Regions from separate parts of the Clostridium sp. BNL1100 genome, predicted to be linked through region 1. Evidence: predicted binding sites of a transcription regulator. Region 1 holds the regulator's gene; each other region holds the start of a gene.
The links. Region 1 encodes LexA, which represses DNA repair genes until DNA is damaged. Its sites were predicted from a motif close to CNAACANNTGTTNG; they were not measured.
Positions count from the first base shown of each region.

Region 2: the regulator LexA is predicted to act here: its motif matches at 1,733-1,746, upstream of uvrA (excinuclease ABC subunit UvrA).
Region 3: the regulator LexA is predicted to act here: its motif matches at 1,699-1,712, upstream of dinB (DNA polymerase IV).

Region 1 is NC_016791.1:2,328,686-2,332,985, reverse strand. It holds gene mutL (DNA mismatch repair endonuclease MutL) at 1-73, shown strand, start outside; gene miaA (tRNA (adenosine(37)-N6)-dimethylallyltransferase MiaA) at 85-1,011, shown strand; gene hfq (RNA chaperone Hfq) at 1,164-1,406, shown strand; gene lexA (transcriptional repressor LexA) at 1,501-2,148, opposite strand; gene CLO1100_RS09655 (LysM peptidoglycan-binding domain-containing protein) at 2,367-2,657, shown strand; gene CLO1100_RS09650 (hydrogenase 4 subunit B) at 2,813-4,300, shown strand, end outside.
Region 2 is NC_016791.1:2,859,702-2,864,001, reverse strand. It holds gene CLO1100_RS12200 (recombinase family protein) at 1-578, shown strand, start outside; partial or broken gene CLO1100_RS12195 (sporulation stage IV protein A) at 566-850, shown strand; gene thiT (energy-coupled thiamine transporter ThiT) at 935-1,468, opposite strand; TPP riboswitch at 1,530-1,642, opposite strand; gene uvrA (excinuclease ABC subunit UvrA) at 1,849-4,300, shown strand, end outside.
Region 3 is NC_016791.1:2,701,056-2,705,355, reverse strand. It holds gene CLO1100_RS11435 (SOS response-associated peptidase) at 1-127, opposite strand, end outside; gene CLO1100_RS11430 (hypothetical protein) at 168-401, opposite strand; gene dinB (DNA polymerase IV) at 411-1,652, opposite strand; gene CLO1100_RS21250 (S-layer homology domain-containing protein) at 2,001-4,300, shown strand, end outside.

The DNA.
Region 1 (4,300 bases):
TCCTCACGGACGTCCTACCGTAATACGTCTGACAAAGTATGAAATAGAAAAAATGTTTAAAAGAATTGTTTAGAAAGGGAACTTATGAACCGAGTTATAGTAATAGTTGGCCCTACTGCATCAGGAAAAACAAATTTATCAATTGAGCTTGCAAAAAGAATGAATGGAGAAATTATTTCTGCTGATTCCATGCAGATTTACAAATATATGGATATTGGAACTGCAAAACCAACCAAGGAAGAAATGCAGGGTATAAAACATTATCTTATTGATGAAGTACTTCCCAATGGGGACTTTAATGTTGTAAGGTTTAAGGAACTGGCCGAAAAATATATAGACATCATTCTTGAAAAGGGTAAGCAGCCAATTGTAGCAGGGGGCACAGGACTTTATACCAGTTCTTTGATAAACAATATTAACTTTAGTGAAAGTGAAAGCGACTGGGAACTTAGAGAAACTTTAAAAAAAGAGACAGAAGAATTAGGTCCTGAGCATCTCCATAAAAAGTTACAGGAAGTTGACCCGGATTCAGCTATGAATATTCACCCCAATAACATAAAAAGAGTAATAAGAGCTTTGGAAGTGTACTATCAGACACAAAAGCCTATTTCTTATCATAATGAGATATCAAGGAGTATACCTCCCAGATACCAATTTGTTCTTGTAGGTTTGAATATGGACAGGCAGGTTTTATATGAACGAATAAATAAAAGAGTGGACATTATGATACAAAATGGTCTTGTAGATGAAGTAAAAAGGCTTGTAGACCTTGGTTATGCCGATAGCATAATTTCCATGCAGGGCATTGGATATAAAGAAATACTGGAATTTTTGAGAAATAATATAACACTTGAGCAGGCAATCGAAAACATAAAACAGGGAACCAGAAGATATGCAAAAAGACAGATTACATGGTTTAAGAGAATTAACGGAATTAAATGGTTTAATATAGATAATTCTGGAAATAATATAAATGTAATAAATGAGATTTTTGAATACGTAAAAGGCTAAAAACCTTGGTAGAACTATATTCTTGTTGCATGAAATGGCATTATCTAGTAAAATAAAAAAGAGTGGTTTTAGTATATCAAATTTAAGTTAAGCCCGATTTTTGTGGGGATAGCTTATGGATAAATATATATATAACAAAGGAGTGAATTACTTTGGTAAAGAATACTATTAATTTGCAGGACATTTTTTTGAATCAGGTAAGAAAGGAACACATTGCTGTTACTATCTATCTTACAAATGGGTTTCAATTAAAGGGTATGGTTAAGGGGTTTGATAATTTCACTGTGGTTCTTGACAGTGACGGAAAGCAGCAGTTAGTATACAAGCATGCAATTTCCACTATAAGTCCAATGAAATCGGTGAATCTTATTTTTAATGAGCAGGGAAAAGAATAATACTACATATTAAAAATATGTAAATAATAAAACGCAAGAGGATCACAAAAATTTGTCCTTTTGCGTTTTTTATTTGTTATGTAAAGAATTATAGCTACATTCGTCTGAATACACCAATTACTTTTCCTAGAATTGACAAATCATCTTTTACAATAATTGGTTCCATACTGCTGTTCTGCGGTTGAAGCCTTATGTAGTCTTTTTCACGATAAAAGGTTTTACAAGTGGCCTCATCGCCAATCAAGGCTACAACAATGTCTCCATTATTGGCAGAAGACTGCTGTCTTACAAGTACAAAGTCCTTGTCAAGTATTCCTGCTTCTACCATACTCTCACCTTGAATTCTGAGCATAAATGCATCGCTGTTTTGTACGAAATCTACAGGGAGGGGAAAAGTATCCGTAATGTTTTCAACGGCAAGAATAGGCTGGCCTGCAGTAACTCTTCCCACAACCGGAACATCCACCATTTCACGGGACGTATAATACCCATCTTTACTGGTACGGCTTTCTTTAACCTGGTTTGTTTTATTTAAAATTTTGATTGCTCTTGGTTTAGTAGGATCCTTTTGAAGAAGTCCGCTATCAATAAGCTTTTGCAGATAGGAATGTACCGTAGAAGTTGACTTAAAACCTACCGCTGAACATATTTCCCTTACAGAAGGCGGATAACCATTTTCATGAACACATTTATAAACATAATCAAGAATTTCCTGTTGTTTGTTAGAATTCTTTTTTGCCATAAAGACCTCCCTGAGCTTATGCTCATATTTTTATGTAATAAAAGTCTTAATAGTCGTATTATCCAAAAAGTGCAGTTATTACTGCTATAGTATAACACATACAAACCAGGAAATCAAACTAATGTTCGGATGTTTTTCCAAAAACTATTGACAAAAGAACACACGTTCCTTAGAATATAAGTATAAAGAACGTATGTTTGCTATTGAGGAGGGTTAATATGGCAAGAAAAAAATATGTTTTAAAAAATAAGAAGAGATTTTTAAGTTTTTTGTTCTTTACTCTATTTATTACATTTACTTTGATTTATACAGTCACAGTGGCAGGTTTTACTGATAAACAATACATTACGGTTACGGTAGGAAAGGGTGATTCCTTATGGTCTATAGCCTCGAAGTACGGTGGTAATACTGATATCAGAAAGAAGATATATTTAATAAAAAAGATAAATCATATGAATTCAAGTGATTTAAGTGAGAACGTATCTCTACTGGTACCGGTCGACAAATAAATATATAATGAAATAATTTTTGATTTGATAAATAAAAAAATATCATTTTCAAACAAAGAATCGTGCTTATTTGACATTTAAAATTCATGGTAGTATTATATAACCTGTGTTTATTAAGTCTTTATAATAAGGGGTTCTTTGGAGGTTTGTGGTTCATGTCGTCAAATCAAATAGCAGTGTTCTTCATAGTAAGTGTAATTTTGTATATAACCGGAGCATTGACATCTCTAGCATCATTCTCAAGTTCAAAGTGGTCCAACAGATTGTCAAATACCTTTGCACTTTTAGCAAGTAGCTTAATTACATTCTTAATGATTTACAAGTTGATATATTCCAGAGACGTATCAATAAATATAAATTTTAATACAAATATTCCTTTTTTAACTATAAAATTTAATATTGATAATCTATCTGCATTTTTTATAATGATTATTTCAATAATAGCACTTATTGTTTCGTTATTCTCATATACATATATGTCCCACTACTTTTCCAAAAAAAATATATTTATTTTCGGTTGTTTGTACAACCTGTTTATTGTTTCAATGGTTCTTTTGGTCTCAAGCAGTAACCTGCTGCTTTTCTTGGTTTTTTGGGAGTTGATGTCTCTTGTTTCTTTTTTTCTCGTTATATTTGAGCATGAAAAAGAGGATGTTCAGAAAGCCGGCAGGATATACATTATAATGACTTATACCGGAACAGCTTGTATTACGGCAGCCTTTGTTTTGATTGCAGCGTATACAGGCAGTTTTAATTTTACATCAATTAATTTACAATCCATACCTCAAGGTGCTGCTAATATCATTTTTCTTCTATTATTAATTGGGTTTGGAACCAAAGCAGGTATTATTCCTGTTCATATCTGGTTGCCATATGCCCACCCGGTGGCTCCAAGCAATATATCAGCTTTGATGTCGGGAGTCATGATAAAGATGGCTGTTTATGGCCTTATAAGATTTATTTTTAACATTCTTCCTGTTGGAGATTTGTGGTGGGGAGTAGTAGTCCTTTGCACAGGTATTGCTTCAGCATTAATCGGAATTACATATTCTATCGCTTCTACCACAAATATTAAAAGGTTATTGGCATATTCCAGCATAGAAAATATGGGGATTATTTTGGCAGGTCTTGGAATAATGCTTATTGCAAGAGCTTCGGGTAATTATTTTCTGCTCTCGCTGTCCTTAATGGCAACACTTCTGCATACATTGAATCACGCAGTTTTCAAATCACTGCTTTTCATGGGTGCAGGTGCAGTTCAATATTCAGCGCATACCAAAAATATGGAGAAACTGGGCGGGTTAATAAAAAAAATGCCTATAGCCTCAGTGTTTATTTTCATAGGTTGCCTTTCTATTTCTGCAGTACCGCCCTTTAACGGCTTCATAAGCGAATATATGATTTTTAGGACGATTATTAGCAGTATCAGCCATTTTGCACCATCCCAAAGCTTCCTGCTGGTTGTAGTCCTAATGGTTGCTGCAGCTGCACTTGCTTTAACCGGGGCTTTGGTTGCATTCTGTTTTGTTAAATTTTTCGGTATTAGCTTTTTGGGAATGCCAAGAAGTAAAGAGGCTGAAAATGCCAGGGAACCGGGAAAGCCTATGCTTGTGGCACTTGCATCAGCAGCAGTGCTCTGTCTG
Region 2 (4,300 bases), 530 kb from region 1:
GTAAAGAGGGTTGTACTTCTCCATCCATATATACATCTGAGTTGGATATGATAATAAAGAAAGCATATGATGAGATAATAGTTAACCGTTCAGAAATTATACATGAAATGGTTACGATGTATTCAAACCTTGGAGCTCAATCCAAGATAAAAGAAGATATTGCCAAGGTTAAGACGGAGATTGACCAAATACTTAAAATGAAAGACAAGCTTTTGGAGTTAAGTATAAACGGAAGACTGTCTGATGACGAGTTTGAAAGAAGAAACAATAGGTTCAATGAGGATATTGATAAACTGAGTATAAGGTTAAAGGAACTGGATGAGGACGAATTGAAAAACAAAGAAATAAGTTATTCAGTTGAAATCTTACGAAAAATAATTGCGAAGGAAATTAATTATGATGATGGACTGGATAATAAATTAATAGAGTCATTACTAGAAAAGATTGAAGTATATAAGACAGACAAGAAAAACGAAATAGATTTGAAAGTATACTTTAAAGTATTGACAAAACCCTTTGATTATAAGATATTACGGGACCGAAAGAGTACTTCTGTTTGTTCCTCACAATACATATGATAAGGGCTGATATTGAAACAGAAATAGCACCTTTGGTCGGAACCGAAAAGCAATCTGAAGAGTTGGTTTCATACTTGCTAAAAGAATTTGAAAACGATACCGGCAAATTATGGGAGTCAAACATATTCGGAAAGTCTCTCCATGAACTCGTTAATGAGGGATTGCAGAACAAGCTTTTCAGAATGCCGGAGGACGCACAGCTCAAACTTCAGGAAACCTTGCAGAAAATAATAAATGAGGGCAGCGGCGGATTGATATGTATTATACTGTAGCTCACATTAAACATAAATAACAAAAAAAGATGATTCAATATAAAGAATCATCTTTTTTGGCGTATAAACATTTATACAAGCAGGTTAAATAAGACTCTGCCTGTTAATATATTTTCCTAACGGTTTATAAAGAGCACACAAAATAACAGATGTTATTATAAACTCCGGCAACATGTACTGACCGTTATAAATAAGAGAATAAAGGAAAATGTTCATTCCCTCGGGAGCATATGTATACCAAAGAATGATCCCGGAAAGAAAGTGAAACGCAAATCTGCCCAGCATTGCCAAAGCAGTACTTGAAATTATAGCAAATAAATTCTTTTTAAATATTCCGGCAAGGCCAAGGCAGCCGAAAGCAAAAATATAGTCAAGAAATATACCCAGGGGATGATAAGAAAATTTAGTTCCAAGAGCAAATTGTAGAAAACCGTAAACAAGTCCCACAAGAATACCGCGCTTTGTACCCCAACGAATTGCAAAAATAATTATTGGCACCATACTTCCCAGTGTTACAGAGCCTCCATAGGGCATTTCATATTTAATAAAACTGAGAATCTGTGCAAGAGCAATTAAAACCCCTGCTTCCACCAATATCCTGGTAGACATTTTTTCCATAATAGTATCTATTCCTTTCCCCAACGAAATATAAAAAATGCCATACCTGATCGAAAGCGCAGAGTATGACAAAATAAAATTCCTACGCTGGCATTATCCAGATCAGGTACATGGGTTTTAAGTAAAACATACTTATCTCAGCCGAATTATTTTCCAGCTCCCCGTTAATATTCAATTTTTTAACCAAAGTGATTATAGCAGATAGTTAAACAACTATCAACCTTTAAATTTACTCGTAGGTTTTTATAAAATATTGGCAAACAACGAACAAATGTTTGCATTTGTCTTATAATTTGATATAATAATAAAAGTGGTGAAAATATTAAGGATATAATTAGCGATATAGTTAAAATATAACATTTATGAAAAAGGTGTTTTAAATGATAAGGGATAATATTTTTATAAAAGGTGCACGTGAGCATAACTTAAAAAATGTAGATGTTGAGATACCAAGAGATAAATTTGTTGTTATAACAGGGTTGAGCGGTTCAGGTAAGTCTTCTCTTGCCTTTGATACAATTTACGCTGAAGGTCAGAGAAGGTATGTTGAATCACTCTCATCTTACGCAAGGCAGTTTCTTGGTCAGATGGACAAGCCGGACGTAGACTATATTGACGGTTTGTCTCCGGCAATATCAATCGATCAAAAGACAACCAGCAGAAACCCCAGGTCTACCGTAGGAACTGTAACAGAAATTCACGATTACCTCAGGCTTTTGTACTCGAGGATAGGAATTCCCCATTGTCCGAAGTGTGGCAAGGAGATTGCACAGCAAACTGTTGACCAGATGGTAGACCAGATAATATCTTTTGAAGAAGGAACCAGGATACAGTTGCTTGCTCCTGTGGTAAGAGGCAGAAAAGGGGAATACCATAAGCTTATAGAGGATGCTAAAAAAGATGGTTTTGTTAGGCTGCGTGTCGACGGGCAAATAGTAGATATAAATGATGAGATTAAATTAGATAAAAACAAAAAGCATAATATTGAAATAGTTGTTGACAGACTTGTAGTACGTGGAGATATACAGAAAAGACTTGTTGATTCATTGGAAACAGTGCTTCGCTTAAGCGGTGGTATAGTTATTGTAGATGTAATCGGTAAAGAAGAGATACTGTTCAGTCAGAACTTTGCATGCAGTGATTGCGGAATCAGTATAGAAGAACTTGTACCAAGGATGTTTTCATTTAACAATCCGTTTGGAGCATGCCAGACATGTACCGGATTAGGGAATCTTCTAAAGGTAGACCCTGAGCTTGTCATACCTGATAGATCATTGTCACTTACGAATGGTGCAATTAATGTTACAGGCTGGAATATTGAGAGTGAGGATGCATATACCAGGATGATATTCAACGCCCTGGCAAAACATTACAAATTTGAACTGGATACACCGTTTAATAAGCTTCCCGGAGAAGTAGTAGATATAGTACTTTACGGAACAAAAGGCGAAAAAATAAAAGTAGATTACGAAAGAGAATATGGTAAAGGATCTTATATGGCAACATTCGAAGGAATTATCAATTCCATTGAACGCCGTTACCATGAAACCCAGTCAGAAAGCATGAAGCAGTATTATGAACAGTTTATGAGCAACAACCCGTGTCCGGATTGTAAAGGTGCAAGATTAAAACCAGAAAGTCTTGCGGTTACAGTCGGAGGTAAAAATATACATGAAGTATCTTATATGTCTGTGGCTGATACAAAAGAATTCTTTGACAACATTGAGCTAAGTGAAAGAGATAAGATGATAGCAAACCAGATTTTGAAAGAGATTGCGGCCAGAATAGGCTTCCTCGTTGACGTTGGTCTGGACTATCTTACACTTTCAAGACCTGCTGGTACTTTATCCGGGGGAGAGGCACAGAGAATAAGGCTTGCTACTCAGATAGGTTCTGGCTTGATGGGAGTACTTTATATTCTGGATGAGCCCAGTATAGGACTGCATCAAAGAGATAATGAAAAGCTCCTGAAAACCTTAAACAGACTTAGGAACCTTGGAAATACGCTTATTGTTGTAGAACATGACGAAGATACCATGCATGCAGCAGACCATATCATTGACATGGGCCCCGGAGCAGGAATCCACGGCGGCCATGTTGTTGCTAAGGGAACACTGGACGAAATACTAAAATGTGAGGATTCCCTAACAGGACAATATCTCAGCGGACGCAAAAAGATAGAAGTTCCCCAAGGCAGAAGAAAACCAAATGGAAAATGGCTTGAAATTGTAGGGGCAAAGCAGAATAATCTGAAAAACATAAATGCCAAGATTCCACTTGGGGTATTGACATCAGTTACAGGTGTTTCGGGGTCCGGAAAAAGCACATTAATTAACGAAATACTGTATAACAGCCTTGCAAACCAGTTATACAGAGCCAAAGCCAAACCGGGCAATCATGAAACAATAAAAGGTTTAAAAAATATTGACAAGGTTATAAATATTGACCAATCACCAATCGGAAGAACTCCAAGATCAAATCCGGCAACCTATACAGGAGTATTTGATCTTATAAGGGATGTGTATGCTTCCACCAATGAAGCAAAGATGAAGGGATATAAAAACGGACGATTCAGCTTTAATATAAAAGGCGGTAGGTGTGAAGCCTGCAGTGGAGATGGAATTATAAAGATTGAAATGCATTTTCTTCCTGACGTATATGTTCCTTGTGAGGTTTGTAAGGGAAAAAGGTATAACCGGGAGACTCTGGAGGTTAAGTACAAAGGTAAAAGTATATCAGATGTGCTTAACATGACTATAGAAGATGCACTGGAATTCTTTAAGAATATCCCCAAAATACAAAGAAAATTGCAAACATTGTATGATGTAGGAT
Region 3 (4,300 bases), 370 kb from region 1:
CAGTGGGAAAAATCTCACCTGTTTTAATTGTTGTAGCTTTCTCCTTAAGTTTTTCATTAATATCATTAACTATATTTCTAAGTTCCTGATTCTCTTCCTCTGTAAAAATAGCGTATCTTCCACACATAAATATTGCTCCTCCAAGTTATATTTTATAAACGATAGAGCTACTTGCCCTCTACAAACCAACGTCCTTCCTCAAAAAAAATAAATACTTCTTTTCCCATAACCTTACAACGGTAGCGAATACCTTGCCCGCCTACTTTTAAGCTTGCCGCTTTTTTATGGTCATATACTTTGTCTATTATATATTTTGATCCATCTTCCCAAATAAAGGAAACAGGTATCAGCTCACCATTGGGAGAAAATGTTGCATTTAATTGTACAAAAACCTTCTTCATAATATCACCTTACCTAAAAAATGAAACGGGATGAATAATATTGTCTTCAACTGGGTTGGCGTTAAGAGCACTATCTTTAAGCAAAATTGCCCTTTGAACAGAGTAATGGCCAAACCTTTTACGAATAGTATCAATACTAAATTCCAGAGTTTCCAATTGTGGACGTTTATTATAATCCTCAAAAAAGGAAAGCTGGGTATGAGTATCCGCTGTAACCAAATCAGTTGAACGTATACCAAGAGAACGTATAGGCTTATGCCAATTCCAATTTGCATTAAAAATATCCATTGCTTTACGTGAAATTTCACCGGATATATAGCTGGGAACCGGGAGCTTTGCTTGTCGTTCAATTGATGCAAGCTCATTATCACGAATAGAAATCTGTATTGTAGAACCCTTTAAATTATGTTTTCTAAGCCTTTCCGCAACACTTTCAGCCAGCACAGTAAAAGTAAGTTTAACATCCTCTGTGTTTACAAGGTCTCTTGCGGTTGTCATGCTGTTTCCTATGCCTTTTATAGTTTCTTGGTAATCTGTTGCAGTTACTTCGGAATAGTCCATGCCATTAGCAAAATTCCAGAGAGTTTCTCCCCATTTTCCAAGATATCTTTTAGTGAAAGAAAGAGGCGTCCCTGCAAGGTCTCCGATAGTCATTATGCCGACCTGATTAAGTTTCCTACGGGTTGACCTGCCCACATAAAGCAATTCGCCAACATTTAATTTCCAAACCATTTCCTTAAAATTATTTTGATTAATAACAGTAGTAGCATTAGGCTTTTTTAAATCAGACCCAAGCTTTGCAAATATCTTATTAAAACTCACTCCTACTGAAGCAGTAACACCAAGCTCTGTTTTAATAAGTTCACGTATTTCATTTGCAATCTTTTCTCCATCTCCGAAGAGCTTGGTGCTTTCGGAAACGTCAATCCAGCATTCATCTATGCCAAAACTCTCAACAAGGTTGGAATATCTCGAATAAATTTCTCTGGCTTCCTTTGAAAATCTCAGGTATAAAGCATAATTGGGATTAACAACAACGAGATTGGGACACTTTTGTTTTGCTTGCCAGATAGCCTCGCCTGTTTTTATTCCAAACTTTTTCGCAATATAATTTTTAGCCAGGACAATTCCGTGACGCAAATCCTGGCTTCCGCATACTGCTAAAGGATAATCCCTATACTGTGGATTGTACAGACATTCAACAGAAGCGTAAAAATTATTCAGGTCACAGTGTAAAATTACTCTATCCATAAGGTCACTCCAGTCAGAACGTTTGTTCGTATAATCATTATAAATCCGAACAAATGTTCTTGTAAAGAGGTAAAATTGTGTATCTCTAAAATTGTTTTGCTTTTTGTACAAAATTATCATGATATTATGTAGACTATTAAAATATTCTATAATATAATATCATTCGTCGATGCAAATTATGTAAACTTATTACAAATATATGGCAATGATAATGTAATAAGTAATAAATCTACATAACCTTCCATTGAAGAAGTATATGGGAATTAAGTTGTACTCTAATGCATGTAATTAGGCAAGAGGGGCAACTGACAAGCTATGAAATATACACACCAAAAGGAGGACTATTACATGCACAATCGGAAAGCCAAATTTTTAAGCGTTGCATTATCAGCGGTTATGGCACTCTCAACCTTAGTTGTACCTTTTAATGCAAATGCAGCATCTGCTCCAGGTCAATATATTATAGGTGATGGAAGTGGAGGCGGAGGCGGAGGAGCCAGTGGCAGTAATTTTGCCGGGGGTGCCGGAGGTAACGGCGGAGGGGATAACGATACAATTAACGGGACCATAGGAAGTGACGTTATATTTGGAGATGGCAGCGGCGGTGGAGCCGGGTGCAGAAGCGTGGGCGGTTCAATCAACCCCAGAGGAGGAGTTGGTGGCGGTGGAGCTGACATAATCAATGGCGGAGACGGTGATGACGTCATATTTGGCGATGGTTTTAACGGACAGGACTATCTTGGGTGGTATCCCGGAAATGGAGGAATAGGAGGCGGAGGTGCCGGAGGTGCAGGCGGTATATTTGGACAGCCTCCTGCAGGTGGAATCGGCGGAATTGGCGGCGGAGGCGGCGGAGCCGGAGGAAGCGGAGCATGTATCCCCGGTGCAACTCTTATCACTGGAGTAGGTAATTCAGGAGGAATTCAAAGCGGTACAAACGGTGGAACCGGTGGGGCAAGTACAACATCTAATGAAAATGGGGTTCCTGGTGCCGGTGGTGCACCTTCTGTATACGCAGGAGGTGGTGGAGCAGGATTCGGAGGAGCCGCAGGAGGAGCAGGGGCCAATAATGCAAATGGACTAACCGGAGCAAACGGAGATACCAACCAACATACATATAATGACACTACAGGCAGTGTACGTGGTTATTTTACAGAATCAGTACTTAGGACACTTTTGTTAAACAATCCAACCTTTGGTGCCGGAAACGACACAATTAACGGAGGTGCAGGAAATAACAACCTCTTTGGTCTGGGTGGTCAGAATACATTTATAGTGGATTCAGCTGATAATGCGTCGAGAACTGTAATATGGGATTTAAAGTATGGTGATAAACTACTTTTGCAAAATGATGGCGTTTTAGTCTCTCAGGTTTTTTCAGAAAGTGTTTTAGAGGGGGCATCATATGGTGACTTTGATGGGGACGGTTTTGATGATGATACAAGAATTATGTTCAATTCAAATCCTATAGACCTTATAGATAACTTGTTGTCAAAAACTAACAACGTAGGAACAAATGGAGAAATATCTCCATCCAATTCAGCACCTGTTATTGATCTGAATAATAATATAAATGTTTATAATTTGGGAAGCGGATTCGATTGCTGGTTTGGCGCCGGAGCAGTTGTAAATGATCGTGATGGTGATCAGGACTGGGATGGCGGAAAAATGGAAGTAAAATTAGAATGGAATGCAACTGAGAACGACCAATTAGGGGTTTTTGAAAATTCAACATTAGCTCCCATAATAGCTTTCTCAGGTACTGATGTTACCGCAGCCGGGGTATCTATCGGAACAATGTCTGTACCTGCAGCTGCAGGTGCTAATACCGCAAAATATCTGGTATCAGGTAATACATTGTTTACTGTAACATTTAATAGTAACGCTACAAATGAATATGTTCGTAAACTGGTAAACCATTTACTTTTTAAATCAATCAATGCAGGAAACGGAAACCGTGTAGTATCAGTAAAACTTACAGATAAGCATGGGAACTCATCAATGGATACAGAGGTAATCGGAGCCAATGTTCCGGCAGCTGCACCTGTATTTCAAAGTGCCGCTACAGACACATCTGGTTCAAAAGTAATTGCGGTTTTTGATAAAACCATGATGGCAAGGCCTGATGGAAGACAAGGTCAGTTTACTGTAACTGTTGACGGGAGTCCGGCGGTAGTTACATCAATTGCCAACGCAGATTTTGATTCAACATTGGAGTTTACTCTTGCAACTCCTGTTGTAAACGGTCAGATTGTTAAGATATCCTATGCAACCGGAAGTATAATTTCCGCAGATACAGGAGTACTGGCAACATTTGGACTTCAGGATGTTGTAAATAATGTACCTGCTTTATACACCGTACCCGGTGTACCACAAACTGTTAAAGCAGTTGCGGGCAACGCACAGGCGACAGTCACTTTTAATGCTCCTGCATCTGACGGAGGAAGCCCTATTACAGGATATATCGTAACATCAACTCCGGGTAGTATTACAGCAACTGGAAATACAAATTCAATAATAGTTACAGGTCTTACCAATGGTACAACCTATACCTTTACCGTAAAGGCTGTAAATGCGGCTGGAGAGGGTAATGAGTCGGCACCATCTAATCAGGTAACACCTTCAGCACCTTCAAGCGGGGGTGGTGA